2 linked regions of the Streptomyces venezuelae genome follow. The protein of the gene in region 1 interacts with the protein of each later gene in a pairwise test. Links are inferred from orthologs where the notes say so. Each region holds a gene or a part of one and is shown in the gene's direction. Other genes may lie near its edges.

What was found.
Region 2: the proteins of DEJ47_RS28385 (region 1) and clpS interact in binary tests that used the Escherichia coli proteins (3 or more experiments, as listed by UniProt). The link is inferred for Streptomyces venezuelae from one-to-one orthologs.

What each region holds. Positions count from the first base shown.
Region 1 is NZ_CP029193.1:6,130,659-6,137,621, forward strand. The notes cover bases 2,746-5,630. They hold DEJ47_RS28385 (Dps family protein), read left to right. Parts: upstream 2,746-3,895; coding sequence 3,896-4,366; downstream 4,367-5,630. Other genes in these bases: DEJ47_RS28375 (CinA family protein), read left to right, coding at 2,746-3,206; DEJ47_RS28380 (helix-turn-helix domain-containing protein), read left to right, coding at 3,316-3,690; DEJ47_RS37110 (hypothetical protein), read left to right, coding at 4,639-5,001; DEJ47_RS28395 (SDR family NAD(P)-dependent oxidoreductase), read right to left, coding at 4,949-5,630. In the rest of the region: DEJ47_RS28360 (helix-turn-helix domain-containing protein), read left to right, coding at 1-257; 30S ribosomal protein S12 methylthiotransferase RimO, read left to right, coding at 395-1,867; pgsA (CDP-diacylglycerol--glycerol-3-phosphate 3-phosphatidyltransferase), read left to right, coding at 1,864-2,562; more of DEJ47_RS28375, read left to right, coding at 2,634-2,745; more of DEJ47_RS28395, read right to left, coding at 5,631-5,743; DEJ47_RS28400 (Fpg/Nei family DNA glycosylase), read right to left, coding at 5,851-6,651; DEJ47_RS28405 (ATP-dependent helicase), read right to left, coding at 6,733-6,963.
Region 2 is NZ_CP029193.1:3,083,234-3,090,059, reverse strand. What follows is about bases 2,316-5,063. They hold clpS (ATP-dependent Clp protease adapter ClpS), read left to right. Parts: upstream 2,316-3,406; coding sequence 3,407-3,721; downstream 3,722-5,063. Other genes in these bases: DEJ47_RS14370 (amino acid permease), read left to right, coding at 4,736-5,063; DEJ47_RS14375 (DUF2017 domain-containing protein), read left to right, coding at 3,761-4,363; DEJ47_RS14385 (nicotinate phosphoribosyltransferase), read right to left, coding at 2,316-3,315. In the rest of the region: DEJ47_RS14400 (immune inhibitor A domain-containing protein), read left to right, coding at 1-733; DEJ47_RS14395 (hypothetical protein), read left to right, coding at 889-1,233; DEJ47_RS14390 (isochorismatase family protein), read right to left, coding at 1,279-1,863; more of DEJ47_RS14385, read right to left, coding at 1,987-2,315; more of DEJ47_RS14370, read left to right, coding at 5,064-6,229; DEJ47_RS14365 (Mov34/MPN/PAD-1 family protein), read left to right, coding at 6,316-6,738. UniProt on the Escherichia coli protein: Involved in the modulation of the specificity of the ClpAP-mediated ATP-dependent protein degradation.

The sequences.
Region 1 (6,963 bases):
AGGTCACGGTCAAGGTCCAGGCCGCCGACGGCCGCAGCTGGATCTCCGCCAAGGACCACAACGGGCGCACGCTCTTCGACGGCGTCCTCGAGCAGGGCGAGGACAAAACGTTTCAGGACAAGCAGAAGGTCGACCTCGTCCTGGGGGACGCCGGAGCGATCGAGCTGTACGTGAACGGCAAGCAGGTCGAGAACGAATTCGAGCCCGGCCAGGTGGAGCGCCTCACGTACACGAAGGGCGACCCCGAGGTCGGCTGACCGCCTCCCGCACGCCGCTGACCTGCGGATCCGTGCGGGACGCGGTGACGGCGGGGTGACGCGCCGGGGACCGTGGGCCGACCGCCGGGTAACCCTGGCGGCGGGGGCCGAGGCGCGGACGAAGTAGTCTTGAGACCATGCCCGAACGCCGCACCGTCGCCCTTGTCACCCTTGGCTGCGCCCGTAACGAGGTGGACTCGGAGGAGCTCGCAGGCCGCTTGGAGGCGGACGGCTGGCAGCTCGTCGAGGACGCCGAGGACGCGGACGTCGCCGTCGTCAACACCTGTGGCTTCGTCGAAGCCGCCAAGAAAGACTCCGTCGACGCCCTCCTCGAAGCCAATGATCTGAAGGGTCACGGCAAGACCCAGGCCGTCGTCGCGGTCGGCTGCATGGCCGAGCGCTACGGCAAGGAGCTCGCCGAGGCGCTGCCCGAGGCCGACGGCGTGCTCGGATTCGACGACTACGCCGACATCTCCGGCCGCCTCCAGACGATCCTCAGCGGCGGCAGCGTCGAGGCCCACACCCCCCGCGACCGGCGCAAGCTGCTGCCGATCAGCCCTGCCGAGCGCCAGCTGGCCAAGGCGGACGTCGCGCTCCCCGGCCACGCTGACGCCGCGGCGCCCGCGGACCTCCCCGAAGGTGTCGCGCCCGCGTCCGGGCCGCGCGCCCCGCTGCGCCGCCGCCTCGGCACCAACCCCGTCGCCTCCGTGAAACTGGCCTCCGGCTGTGACCGGCGCTGCTCGTTCTGCGCCATCCCGTCCTTCCGCGGCTCGTTCATCTCGCGCCGCCCCTCCGACGTCCTGGGCGAGACCCGCTGGCTCGCCGAGCAGGGCGTCAAGGAGGTCATGCTCGTCTCCGAGAACAACACCTCGTACGGCAAGGACCTCGGTGACATCCGGCTCCTGGAGACGCTGCTCCCCGAGCTGGCCGCCGTCGACGGCATCGAGCGGGTGCGCGTCAGCTATCTGCAGCCCGCCGAGATGCGCCCCGGCCTCATCGACGTCCTCACGTCGACGGAGAAGATCGCGCCCTACTTCGACCTGTCCTTCCAGCACTCCGCGCCCGGTGTCCTGCGTGCCATGCGGCGCTTCGGCGACACCGACCGCTTCCTGGAGCTCCTGGACACCATCCGCTCCAAGGCGCCGCAGGCCGGCGTCCGGTCCAACTTCATCGTCGGCTTCCCCGGCGAGACCGAGGCGGACGTCGCTGAGCTCGAGCGCTTCCTCACGGGCGCGCGCCTGGACGCCATCGGCGTCTTCGGCTACTCCGACGAGGAGGGCACCGAAGCGGCCACGTACGACGCGAAGCTCGACCAGGACGTCGTCGACGCGCGGCTCGCCCACATCTCCCGGCTCGCCGAGGAGCTCACCTCGCAGCGCGCCGACGAGCGGGTCGGCGAGACCGTCGAGGTCCTCGTCGAATCCCTCGACGAGGAGGAGGGCCCCCTCGGCCGGGCCGCGCACCAGGCCCCCGAGACGGACGGTCAGATCCGCTTGACGGGCACCGCCGGCGGGGATGCCTTGCAGGTCGGCCGTATGGTCGTGGCAAAGGTCGTCGGCACGGAGGGCGTGGACTTGGTGGCCGAGTGTCTCGAGGAGGCCCGCAGATGACAGGAGTCCCGGCACCCGCGGGCAGCTCCGGCGCTCAGGGCGCGTCGAGCGCCAAGCCGGTGCGCGGCGGGAAGCTGGGCGCCGCGGCGGTGAATCAGGCCAGCCTGTGGAACGTCGCGAACCTGCTGACCATGGTGCGGCTGCTGCTCGTGCCCGGCTTCGTGATGCTGTTGCTCGGCAACGGAGGGTACGACCCGGCGTGGCGTTCGTTCGCCTGGGCCGCCTTCGCCATCGCCATGATCACCGACCTCTTCGACGGTCACCTGGCGCGCACATACAACCTGGTCACGGACTTCGGGAAGATCGCCGACCCCATCGCCGACAAGGCGATCATGGGGGCGGCGCTGATCTGTCTGTCCTGGCTCGGTGATCTGCCCTGGTGGGTGACCGGGGTGATCCTCGGGCGCGAGCTCGGGATCACGCTGCTGCGATTCTGGGTGATCCGCTACGGCGTCATTCCGGCCAGTCGCGGCGGAAAGATGAAGACGCTGGCGCAGGGCACGGCGGTCGGGATGTACGTTCTTGCCCTGACCGGGCCGCTCGCGACCCTGCGGTTCTGGGTGATGGCCGTCGCCGTCGTGCTGACCGTGGTGACGGGGCTCGACTATGTGAAGCAGGCCATCGTGCTGCGCAGGCAGGGCATGGCCGAGGCGCGTGCGGCGGCTGCGGAGTCCGCCCGGGAGGCAGCGAAGTGACGTCCCGCGGGCTCTCGGCCGAGGGTGTGCCGGCTGCCGGTCCGTCGACCGCCGGTCCGTCGACCGCCGGTCTGCCGGCTGTCGGCCTGGTGCGGTTGCTGGCCGCGCGCGGTGAGACGCTCGCCGTGGCCGAGTCGCTGACCGGAGGCCTGGTGGCCGCCGAGATCACGGCGGTGCCGGGCGCCTCGAAGGTCTTCCGCGGATCGGTCACCGCGTACGCCACGGAGCTGAAGCGGGACGTGCTCGGGGTCGACGGCACTCTGCTGGACGAGCGCGGGGCCGTGGATCCCGAGGTCGCGCGGCAGATGGCGGACGGTGTGCGCCGGGTTCTCGGTGCGGACTGGGGTCTCGCCACGACCGGGGTCGCCGGGCCCGAGCCGCAGGACGGGCAGCCGGTCGGGACCGTCTACGTGGCGGTCGCGGGGCCGGACGGCGTGGTTGACGGGCCCGATTTCGAAAGCATGCGCGGTTACGCCGATGGCGGAGCGCGTGGGAAAGTGGCCGCCCTGCGGTTGAACGGTGACCGTTCGGAAATCCGTATGGAGAGCGTACGCAGCGTGCTCACGTTGCTTCTCGAGCGGCTGTCCGGAGAACGTTCCGGGAATGGGCGGGCACAGGATACGGAACAGAACGGGGGGAATTGATGTTTGCAGCCCTGAGTGAACACGACATCGCTCCCCGCACGGCCGCCGCGCAAGGCGGTACGGTGGGGCGTGAAGGATGCGGCTACGCGGTCCGAGGAGGGAGCCACCGATGATTCTGCTCCGTCGCCTGCTGGGTGACGTGCTGCGTCGGCAGCGCCAGCGCCAGGGCCGTACTCTGCGCGAAGTCTCCTCGTCCGCCCGAGTCTCGCTCGGCTATCTCTCCGAGGTGGAGCGGGGGCAGAAGGAGGCTTCCTCCGAGCTGCTTTCCGCGATCTGCGACGCGCTTGACGTACGGATGTCCGAGCTCATGCGTGAAGTGAGCGACGAACTGTCGCTCGCCGAGCTGGCTGAGTCTGCAGCAGTCCCCGAACCGGTGCGCGCGCCGGTTCGCTCGATGCTCAATTCCGTCTCCGTGGCCGGTGTGCCACCGGAACGGGTCACGATCAAGGCACCCGCGGAGGCGGTCGACGTCGTCGCGGCGTGATGCGACGCTGCTCCTGAGCGGCTCTGTGAAGTGTGTGGAAGCCCCGACCGGGTACCCGGTCGGGGCTTCCGTTTGTTGAGGTAAGCCCGCCTGAGCCCTGTACCGCATGGTCTGGGGTCAGCCATTCGCGAATCGACCTATTTGGTTATTTTGTGACATGGTTGGTGGGGATTTACCTCATTCGCTCGTGTGTTGGAGGAGACAGATGTACGTCGTGAAGAGCCCGCTGTCCGACGCGGATCTCAAGGCGGTCTCGGAGGCCCTGCAGGGTGCGCTCGTGGACCTGGTCGACCTGTCACTGGTCGCCAAGCAGATCCACTGGAATGTGGTCGGCCCGCGCTTCCGTTCCGTGCACCTGCAGCTCGACGAGGTCGTGGACACCGCAAGGCAGCACTCGGACACCGTCGCGGAGCGTGCATCCACGCTCGGTGTCTCGCCCGACGGGCGCGCGGCGACCGTGTCCCAGAGCAGTGGCATCGGGAAGGTTCCCGAGGGCTGGGTCAAGGACGTCGACGCGGTCGGGACGCTCGTGGACGCGCTCGGCGCGGTCATCACGCGCATGCGTGAGCGCGTTGAGGCGACGGGCGAGGCCGACCCGGTCAGCCAGGACATCTTCATCGGCATCACGGCCGACCTGGAGAAGCACCACTGGATGTTCCAGGCGGAGAACAGCTGACCCACGCGCGTGAGGGCGCTTCCCATGGGAGGACGTGACTGTTCGTGCGCCGTGAAGCGTGCAGGCGCCTTGCGGTATGCGGGCGCATTGGGGCGTGCGGGCGTCGTGGGGCGTGCGGCGGGGCGGATGCTTCCCGTCGCGCTCCAGGCGCCGCCGATACGCCCTCCCATGGGGTGAACCCCGGCGTTTAGCGTCGATCTCGCGTTGGGCGGGAGGTGGCATCTGTGGCAGCCGTGAACGGGACAGCCGTGACATGGCGGACCGTACGGTGGGTGCCCTTCCTGGCGCTCGGCGCTCTGTGGTGGTGGGGCGTGCTGCGGCTCGCCTTCTCGCCCGACGCGGGAGTTCTGGAGGGCGCGGTCGCCGCCGGTGGCTGGGGACTGAGTGTGCTGCCCGTGCACTGCGTGCCCAGGGCCCGCGCGCTGGATGAGGCGAGAGCGGCCAGGGGAGCGGACCCCGCGCAGTACGCGCGGCGCCCCGACGGGGAACTGCGGTGGCCCGGGGAACGTACGGCTCTCGCGTGGTGGGGACGGGCCGTCGTGTCGGCCGGGCGGGTGCGGGCGCGCGCTCTGAGGGTGCGGGCTACCAGGGCATGGCGACGCCGCCGTTCGGGCGGAGGATCTGGCCCGTCGTGAAGGACGCGGCGTCCGACGCCAGGTGCAGCACGGCGTGCGCGATGTCGTCCGGTTCGCCCACACGGCCGAGCGGCGACATGCGCACCATGGTGCGTTCGGTGTGTGTCTGCTGATGCGCCTGCGCCTGTTGTTCGGTGCCGGGGCGCGTTGTCGTCGTCATGGGAGTACGGATCCATCCCGGTGCGACGACGTTCACACGGATGCCGTGCGGGCCGAGCTCCGTGGCCAAAGTTTTTGAGAGCTGGACGACGGCCGCCTTTGACGCTCCGTAGCAGAGGAGTCCGGGGGCGCCCGTGTCGACGGCGCCCGACGCCATCGTGATGATGCTGCCGCCGGAACCTGCGTCGACCATCGTGCGGGCCGCGGCCTGGCAGGCGTACAGGACGCCCTTGAAGTTGATGGCCATGACACGGTCGAGGTCTTCGTCGCGGGTTTCCAGGACCGGGCTGCTGTGCATGACGCCTGCTATGGCGGCGAGGATGTCGAGGCGGGGTGTGGCTGCCGCGGTCACCGCCCGGTCGACCTGTGCCCTGTCGGACACGTCCAAGGGGTGTGCGGTGGCGGTGCCGCCCGCTTCGGTGATGAGTGCGGCGGTCTCCTGAAGCCCTTGCTCGTCGCGGTCGGCGCAGTGCACGGCGGCGCCCGCTTCCGCGAGGAGTCGTGCCGTCGCGCGGCCGATGCCGCTGGCGGCGCCGGTGATGAATGCGGTGCGTCCGGTGAGGTCGTACGCCTTGACGGGCATGACGGGACGGTACGGCGGTTTCTGACGGGTCGTCAACTAGTGCGGTGGCGCGCGATGCTGGCGGGGGTTCTGTGCGTGGTGCGTGGTGCGCGATGTCGGGGTGCGGGTCAGGGGGTCGGGCCCTGCTGGCAGGTGGGGCACCAGTACGTGGGGCGGTCGCGGGAGCCGTCTCCTTGCTGGGCGCGGCGGATCGGGGTGCGGCAGCGCCAGCAGGGGCGGGACGCGCGGCCGTAGACGAAGAGGCGCTGGCCCGGACGGTCGCGGCCCGTGGTGGTGCGGTTGGGCTGGTCCCGGTTCGCCTCCAGGAGCTTCTTGGAGAGGTCCGGCACGCGGGCGGCCGTCTCTTCGGAGAGCTCGCCGACGGGGAGCCACGGGGTGACGCCGAGGATGAAGCAGATGTCGCTCTTGAACACGTTGCCGATGCCCGCGAGGTTGCGCTGGTCCAGGAGAGCCTCGCCGAGGGCGCGGTCGGGCACCGCCAGGATGTTGCGCAGGGCCCGCTCCGGGTCCCAGTCGGGGCCCAGCAGGTCAGGGCCCAGGTGGCCCACAACCTTGTCCTCGTCGGCGGTGCGGAGCAGCTCCAGGACGGGCAGGCGGTAGCCGACGGCGGTGCGTTCGGCGGTGCCGAGGATCGCCCGGATCTGGTACGAGGGGCCGCCGCGCCAGCGCTCTCCGGGGGCGTACAGCTGCCAGGAGCCGTCCATCCGGAGGTGCGAGTGGAGGGTGAGGCCGCCCTCGATACGGGTCAGGAGGTGCTTTCCACGCGGGGTGACGTCCAGGATGGCGCGCCCTGTGAGGTCGACCGTCGCGAGCTTGGGGACGCGGAGGTCGGAGCGCGTGATCGTGTGCCCCGCAAGGGCGGCGTGCAGGCGTCGGCACGCCTGGTGGATCGTGTCACCTTCGGGCATGGGTCCAGGGTGGCATGACGGGGGTGAGGGGGGCGATGTGGACGGGGGCGGCGGGCGCTGGGGTGAGGCTGTAGGGGCTGCTCACGCGCGTAGCCGCAGTCCGCGCGGTGTGGCGTGGAAACCGGCTCCCTCCAGGAGGGGGGCAAAGGGGGACGTGAGCGCGGCGGCGCCGTTGACCCGCTCCACCGTGACCGTGCCGAGGGAGCCCGCGCGGGCGGCTCCGGCCAGCGCCTCGGAGGCGGCGTGCAGGCGGGGGTCGTCGGCGATCGGGGCGTCCGGGGCGGCGGGCCAGGCGAGGAGTGTCTTGCCGCC
Region 2 (6,826 bases), 3.0 Mb from region 1 along the record:
GAAGCTGGTCTTCCCGCTCGACGCCTACGCGGGCAAGAAGGTCGACGTCCGCTTCCGCTACTCCACGGACGGCGGCGCGGGCGGCAAGGGTTTCGCGGCCGACGCGCTCACGATCACCGCGGACGGTGCGAAGCTGTTCGAGGACGGCGCCGAGGGTGACGACAACGGCTGGGCGTCGAAGGGCTTCTCGCGCATCGGTGAGTCCTTCACGAAGAAGTACGACCAGTACTACCTCGCCGAGAACCGCCAGTACGTCTCGTACGACAAGACCCTTGAGGTCGGCCCGTACAACTTCGGTTCCAAGGTCCGCCCCGACTGGGTGGAGCACTACCCGTACCAGACCGGTCTGATGGTCTGGCAGTGGGACACCTCGCAGAAGGACAACAACACCAGCGCCCACCCGGGCGAGGGTCTGATCCTTCCGGTCGACGCGCATGCGAAGCCGCTGAAGTGGAAGGACGGTACGGTTCTGCGCAACAAGATCCAGCCGTTCGACGCGCCCTTCAGCAAGTACGCGACGGACAAGTTCACGCTCCACAACGCGGACGTCGCGCTGAAGATCAAGTCCCAGAAGGGCGTCCCGGTCTTCGACGACCACAAGGGCACCTACTGGTACAAGGAGAACCCCACGGGAAGTGTCAAGGTCACTGACACCAACACTCAGATCAAGATCGTCAAGCAGCCCAAGGACGGCTCGACGATCACGGTCCAGGTGGGCCCCTCCACGAAGTAATTGACGTTTTCGCAGGTCAAGTCATGATCGGCCGTCGCCCTCTAGCGGGCGGCGGCCGATCGTGTTTAGGTGCGTCTGTGGATTTCTTATTGACGCGGGGTCCGGCTGTGACTCGTCAGGCTCCCGCTCGATGTCTCACGGGGGTGTGACCCAGCATGTCCGCAGGAGGTTTCTGCAAGCTGCCGAACGGCAGCGTGGTGGTGGCGCTGACCCTGCCGGACCCGTCCCGGGGCGGCGGCACGGTCAGGATGATCGTGCACGCCGTGAACCGCGCGAGGGCGCTGACGCGTCTGCGCAACCTGGGCCTGCGGGCGGTCTACCTCCGGGGCAACGCGGAGCCGCCGACACCGGACGAGGTGACGGCGGTCCTGCACCACCCGGACGGCCTCATATGGCGTACGGCGCCGGACGACGTGCGGGAGCTCTGGCACCCGATCAGGGCGCTCCGCCGCCAGAGCCGTGCGGCTTCCCGCCCCAGCGGGACCGGGGCGCCCTTCTGACGGCTCTCGTGCGTCTGCGGGCCCGGCCCGCCACCGGGCGGTCAGTCACACGACGGGCTTGCCCGTCAGGGTGACGCCCGCCGCGCGGAGCTCGGCGAGAGCCGTCTCCGTGCGCGCCGCCGAGACCCCCGCCGTCAGGTCGAGAAGGACCGTCGTCCTGAATCCCTCCCGCGCCGCGTCGACCGCCGTCGCCCGCACGCAGTGGTCCGTGGCGATGCCCACCACGTCGACCTCGGTGATCTCCCGCTCGCGGAGCCACTCCGCCAGGGAGAGCCCGTTCTCGTCGACGCCCTCGAAGCCGCTGTACGCCGCCGAGTACGCGCCCTTGTCGAAGACCGCGTCGATCGCGCCGGAGGCGACCGCGGGGGCGAAGTTCGGGTGGAAGCCGATGCCCTCCGTGCCGGCCACGCAGTGCGGCGGCCAGGAGTCGACGTAGTCCGGGTGGTCCGAGAAGTGCGCGCCCGGATCGATGTGGTGGTCGCGCGTCGCCACCACGTGGCGGTACCCCGCCGGGGCCTGGCCGATCAGCTCCGTGATGGCGGCGGCCACGTCCGCGCCGCCGGCGACCGCGAGGCTGCCGCCTTCGCAGAAGTCGTTCTGCACGTCTACGACGATCAGTGCGCGGCGCATGGCGGGTGTCCTTCGCGTGGGGAGGGGGCTCGTCAGGGACTCGGGCGGATGAACCGAGCGTAGAGACTTCAACCACATTGTGGGAGGGGGCCCCGCCGGGGCCGGGCCGCCCTCCTCGCGATGTCAGACGTATTCCGTCGGAATGACCGCTTCGCCCCGCGAGAGCTGCGTCGCCGAGAGCGGCAGCCCCGCGCGCGCCGCCGCGTGCCGGTCGCGGACCGCGTCGAGCGGCTCGCGCGAGAGCACCTCGCCGCCCTTGACCAGCTCGACCTGGAGCTGCCGGTCGGCGAGCTCCGAGGGCACGGTGCCGGTGCCGACGACCTCGGCCTCGGCCACGCCGTACCGGTCGGTCCGGCGCGCGGCCCACTTGCGGCCGCCCATGGACGACTTCGCGCCGAGCGACTTCTTCGCCACCGGTTCCAGGGGGGCCTGCGGGTCCGCCGAGTGCGCGCGGGCCACCAGCTTGTAGACCATGGAGGCGGTGGGGTGCCCGGAGCCCGTGACGAGCTGCGTGCCCACGCCGTACGCGTCCACGGGGGCCGCGGCGAGCGAGGCGATGGCGTACTCGTCGAGGTCGGAGGTCACGACGATCTTCGTCTCCGTCGCGCCGAGCTCGTCCAGCTGCTGGCGCACCCGGTGGGCGACGAGCAGCAGGTCGCCGGAGTCGATGCGCACCGCGCCGAGCTCGGGCCCGGCGACCTCGACGGCCATGCGGACGGCCTCGGTGACGTCGTAGGTGTCCACCAGCAGGGTCGTGCCGCGGCCGAGCGAGTCGACCTGGGCCCGGAAGGCGTCGCGCTCGTTGTCGTGCAGCAGGGTGAAGGCGTGGGCGCTGGTGCCGACGGTGGGGATGCCGTAGCGGAATCCGGCCGCCAGGTCCGACGTGGTCGCGAAGCCGCCGACGTAGGCGGCGCGGGACGCGGCGACGGCCGCCAGCTCGTGGGTGCGGCGGGCGCCCATCTCGATCAGCGGGCGGTCACCGGCGGCCGAGGACATGCGGGAGGCGGCGGCCGCGATGGCCGAGTCGTGGTTGAGGATGGAGAGGATCACCGTCTCCAGGAGCACGCACTCCGCGAACGACCCCTCGACCCGCAGGATCGGCGAGCCGGGGAAGTAGACCTCGCCCTCGGGGTAGCCCCAGATGTCGCCGCTGAAGCGGTACCCGGAGAGCCATTCGAGGGTCGCCTCGTCGACGATGTTCCGCTCGCGCAGGAAGCCGAGGACGCCCGAGTCGAAGCGGAAGTTCTCCACGGCGTCCAGGACCCGGCCGGTACCGGCCACCACTCCGTAGCGCCGTCCCTCGGGGAGTCTGCGGGTGAAGACCTCGAAGACGGAGCGCCGGTCGCCGGTGCCGGCCCGCAGCGCGGCCTGCAGCATCGTCAGCTCGTACTGGTCCGTGAAGAGCGCTGTCGACGGAACATCCACCGGCAGGCCAAGGTCCGCTGTGTTCATACGACGGATGCTACCTCCAATCTCGTCACTCTGACGATTTCTGCGGACGCGCGGGAGGCCATTTGTGCGAGGGCCCGCGCGGAGTGGCAGCATGGGGCGTGTGAGTACGGCTCCCGCAGAGATCACCCGCCCGGAATCGGACGAAGAGACCTTCGTCGTCCCCGAGCCGGACGTCCCCTGGATCACCCTCGTCCACAACGACCCGGTCAACTTGATGAGTTACGTGACGTATGTGTTCCAGTCCTACTTCGGGTACTCGAAGGAGAAAGCCACGAAGCTGATGATGGACGTCCACGAGAAGGGCCGCGCGGTCGTCTCCACCGGCAGTCGCGAGGAGATGGAGCGCGACGTCCAGGCCATGCACGGATACGGGCTGTGGGCCACCCTTCAGCAGGACCGCAAGTAGCGGGCCGGAAGCAGCGGACCGGAAGTAGCGACGCATCTGATGCCAGGACAATTCGAAGCGATCCCCGGCGGCGGCGCCGCCGTCGCGCTCGACGAGGTCGAGATCTCGATCATCCGCTCCCTCGCCGTGCAGCTTCTCGAGCTGATCGGGCCGGGGCCCGGCGGCGAGGTCTCCGACGACCCGCTGGCGGAGCTCTTCGCCGAGGGGCCGAGCGAGCCGCCGGCCGATCCGGTGATGCGGCGTCTGCTGCCCGACGCGTACGGCGGTCCGGGCAGCGAGGACAGTGCGGGAGACGCGGACGAACTGCGGGCGTATTCGGCGGAATTCCGACGCTTCACGGAGAACGACCTGCGGGCCAAGAAGCGGGACGACGCCCTGGTCGTCATCCGCTCGCTGGACTCGATGACCGCGTCGGGTGAGGGCGGAGCTGTCCTGAAACTGTCGGTCGAGGAGTCCCAGCGGTGGCTCGGCGCCCTCAACGACCTCCGGCTCGCCATCGGCACGCGCCTCGAAGTGAGCGACGAGGACGACGCCGATCTGCTCTACCGGCTGCCGGACTCGGACCCGCGCAAGCCGATGGTGATGGCCTACCTCTGGCTCGGTGGACTGCAGGAGACGCTGGTCGGGACGTTGCTGGACTGATTCCGGGCAGAAGTTCATGCAGAATGCAGCGAAATTTGTTGTAGTGGACAGGTTTCGGGGGTTCGAGGTGCTGTTCGCTCAGCGGAGCCTCAAATCCGGATAACGATCCCGTCACGTCATTGCCCGCTTTTGCTCTGTCAAGGGCGCTTTGTCCGCTTCTTCCTGTGGGGTGCGCCACAGGTGGCTCATTCCCTCACTGTTGCCACCGTGATAAATCTTCACGACCGCTCGGCGACGCCACCCATGTCGCCGAGGGCGCTTCAGCCGGCGGACCGCCGGTAGCACTCCATTCGTATCCGGGGGGATCAGGACCTGATCCGCAGCCACAACGCAGATGTGCGGGCGCGGATCGGCATGGAGAAAGGCGTCACCATGACCTCAGTGCAGGTCGAAGAGCACCACGACGAGCACGGCGGCAACGGTGTCGCGCAGGACGGCTCGTCCGGCGAGGGCTACCAGCGCGGGCTCGGAGCCCGGCAGATTCAGATGATCGCGATCGGCGGTGCCATCGGCACCGGCCTGTTCCTCGGAGCGGGCAAGGCCATCCACAAGGCCGGACCGAGCCTCATCCTGGCGTACGCCATCGCGGGACTCGTCATCTTCTTCATCATGCGGGCGCTCGGCGAGCTCCTCATGTACCGGCCCGTGTCCGGCTCCTTCTCGGAGTACGCACGCGAGTTCATGGGCCCGTTCTTCGGATTCGTGACCGGCTGGACGTACTGGCTCTTCTGGGTCGTCACCGGCATCACCGAAGTCACCGCGGCCGCCCAGTACATGCAGTACTGGACCCACGACTCGTTCCCGCAATGGGCCTACGCGCTCGTCTTCACCGTCATCCTGTACGGCGCGAACCTCATCTCCGTGAAGCTCTTCGGTGAGCTGGAGTTCTGGTTCTCGATGGTCAAGGTCACCGCCATCATCGGCATGATCCTGATCTGCATCGGCATCCTCACCATCGGCTTCTCCGACGCCGGCGACACCGCCACCGTCGCCCACCTGTGGAACCAGGGCGGCTTCTTCCCCAACGGCATCGGCTCCACGCTGATGACCCTGCAGATCGTGATGTTCGCCTTCCTCGCCGTCGAGCTGGTCGGCGTCACCGCGGGCGAGTCCAAGGACCCGAAGACCGTCCTGCCCAAGGCCATCAACACCGTGCCGTGGCGCATCGCCGTCTTCTATGTCGGCGCGCTCATCATGATCCTGTCGGTCGTGCCGTGGACGCACTTCCAGCCCGGCGTCTCGCCGTTCGTCGCGGCCTTCGAGAAGATGGGCCTCGGCATCGGCGCCGCGATCGTCAACTTCGTGGTCCTCACCGCCGCCCTCTCCTCCTGCAACTCCGGCATGTACTCCACCGGCCGCATGCTGCGCGACCTCGCGCTCAACGGCCAGGGCCCGAAGTTCTTCACCAAGCTCACGAAGAACGGCCTGCCGCTGATCGGCACCACCGCGTCCGCCGCGTTCATGCTGGTCGGCGTCTGGATCAACTACCAGTGGCCGGGCGAGGCGTTCAACTACGTCGTCTCCTTCGCCACCATCTCCGGCATGTGGGCCTGGATCATGATCCTGGCCTGCCAGATCCGCTACCGCCGCAAGGCCGACCGCGGCGAGCTGCCGCAGTCCACCTTCCGCGCCCCGGGCGCCCCGTACACCAGCTGGTTCGCCCTGCTCTTCATCGGCATGGTCATCGTCATGATGGGCGTCGACAAGGACGCGCGGATCTCCCTGTACGCCGCTCCGGTCTGGGCCGCCATCCTCGGCGTCTCCTACCTGGTCCTCAAGAGCCGCAACCCGCAGGCCGCGGCCTTCAACAAGCGGAAGATCGGCCTCCCCGAGCAGCCCGCCGACGACCGCCTCTCCAAGGACTGACGGCTCCCCAAGGCCCCTGTCCAGCATTCGGGCCCGCGCGTACCACACTCCGGTACGCGCGGGCCCTTCTGCTTATCCTGGCTGCCATGCTGACCATCACCCAGGCCCTCCACGACCAGATCGTCGCGCACGCGCGCCAGGACCACCCCGACGAGGCGTGCGGCGTCGTCGCGGGCCCGGAGGGCACCGGGCGCCCCGAGCGGTTCATCCCGATGCTGAACGCCGCCCGGTCGCCCACGTTCTACGAGTTCGACTCGGGTGACCTGCTCAAGCTCTACCGCGAGATGGACGACCGCGACGAGGAGCCGGTGATCGTCTACCACTCGCACACCGCCACCGAGGCGTACCCCTCGCGCACCGACATCACCTACGCCAACGAGCCCGGCGCGCACTACGTCCTGGTCTCCACCGCGGACACCGACGGCGCGGGCCCCTTCCAGTTCCGGTCGTACCGGATCGTGGACGGCGAGGTCACCGAAGAAGAGGTAAAGGTCGTCGAGGCATACTGAGCTTTACTCATGAGGGCGGCAGGACCCAGGAAGCCGGTGCGAACCCGGCACGGTCCCGCCACTGTGACCCCACCCCGGGCACCGGGGC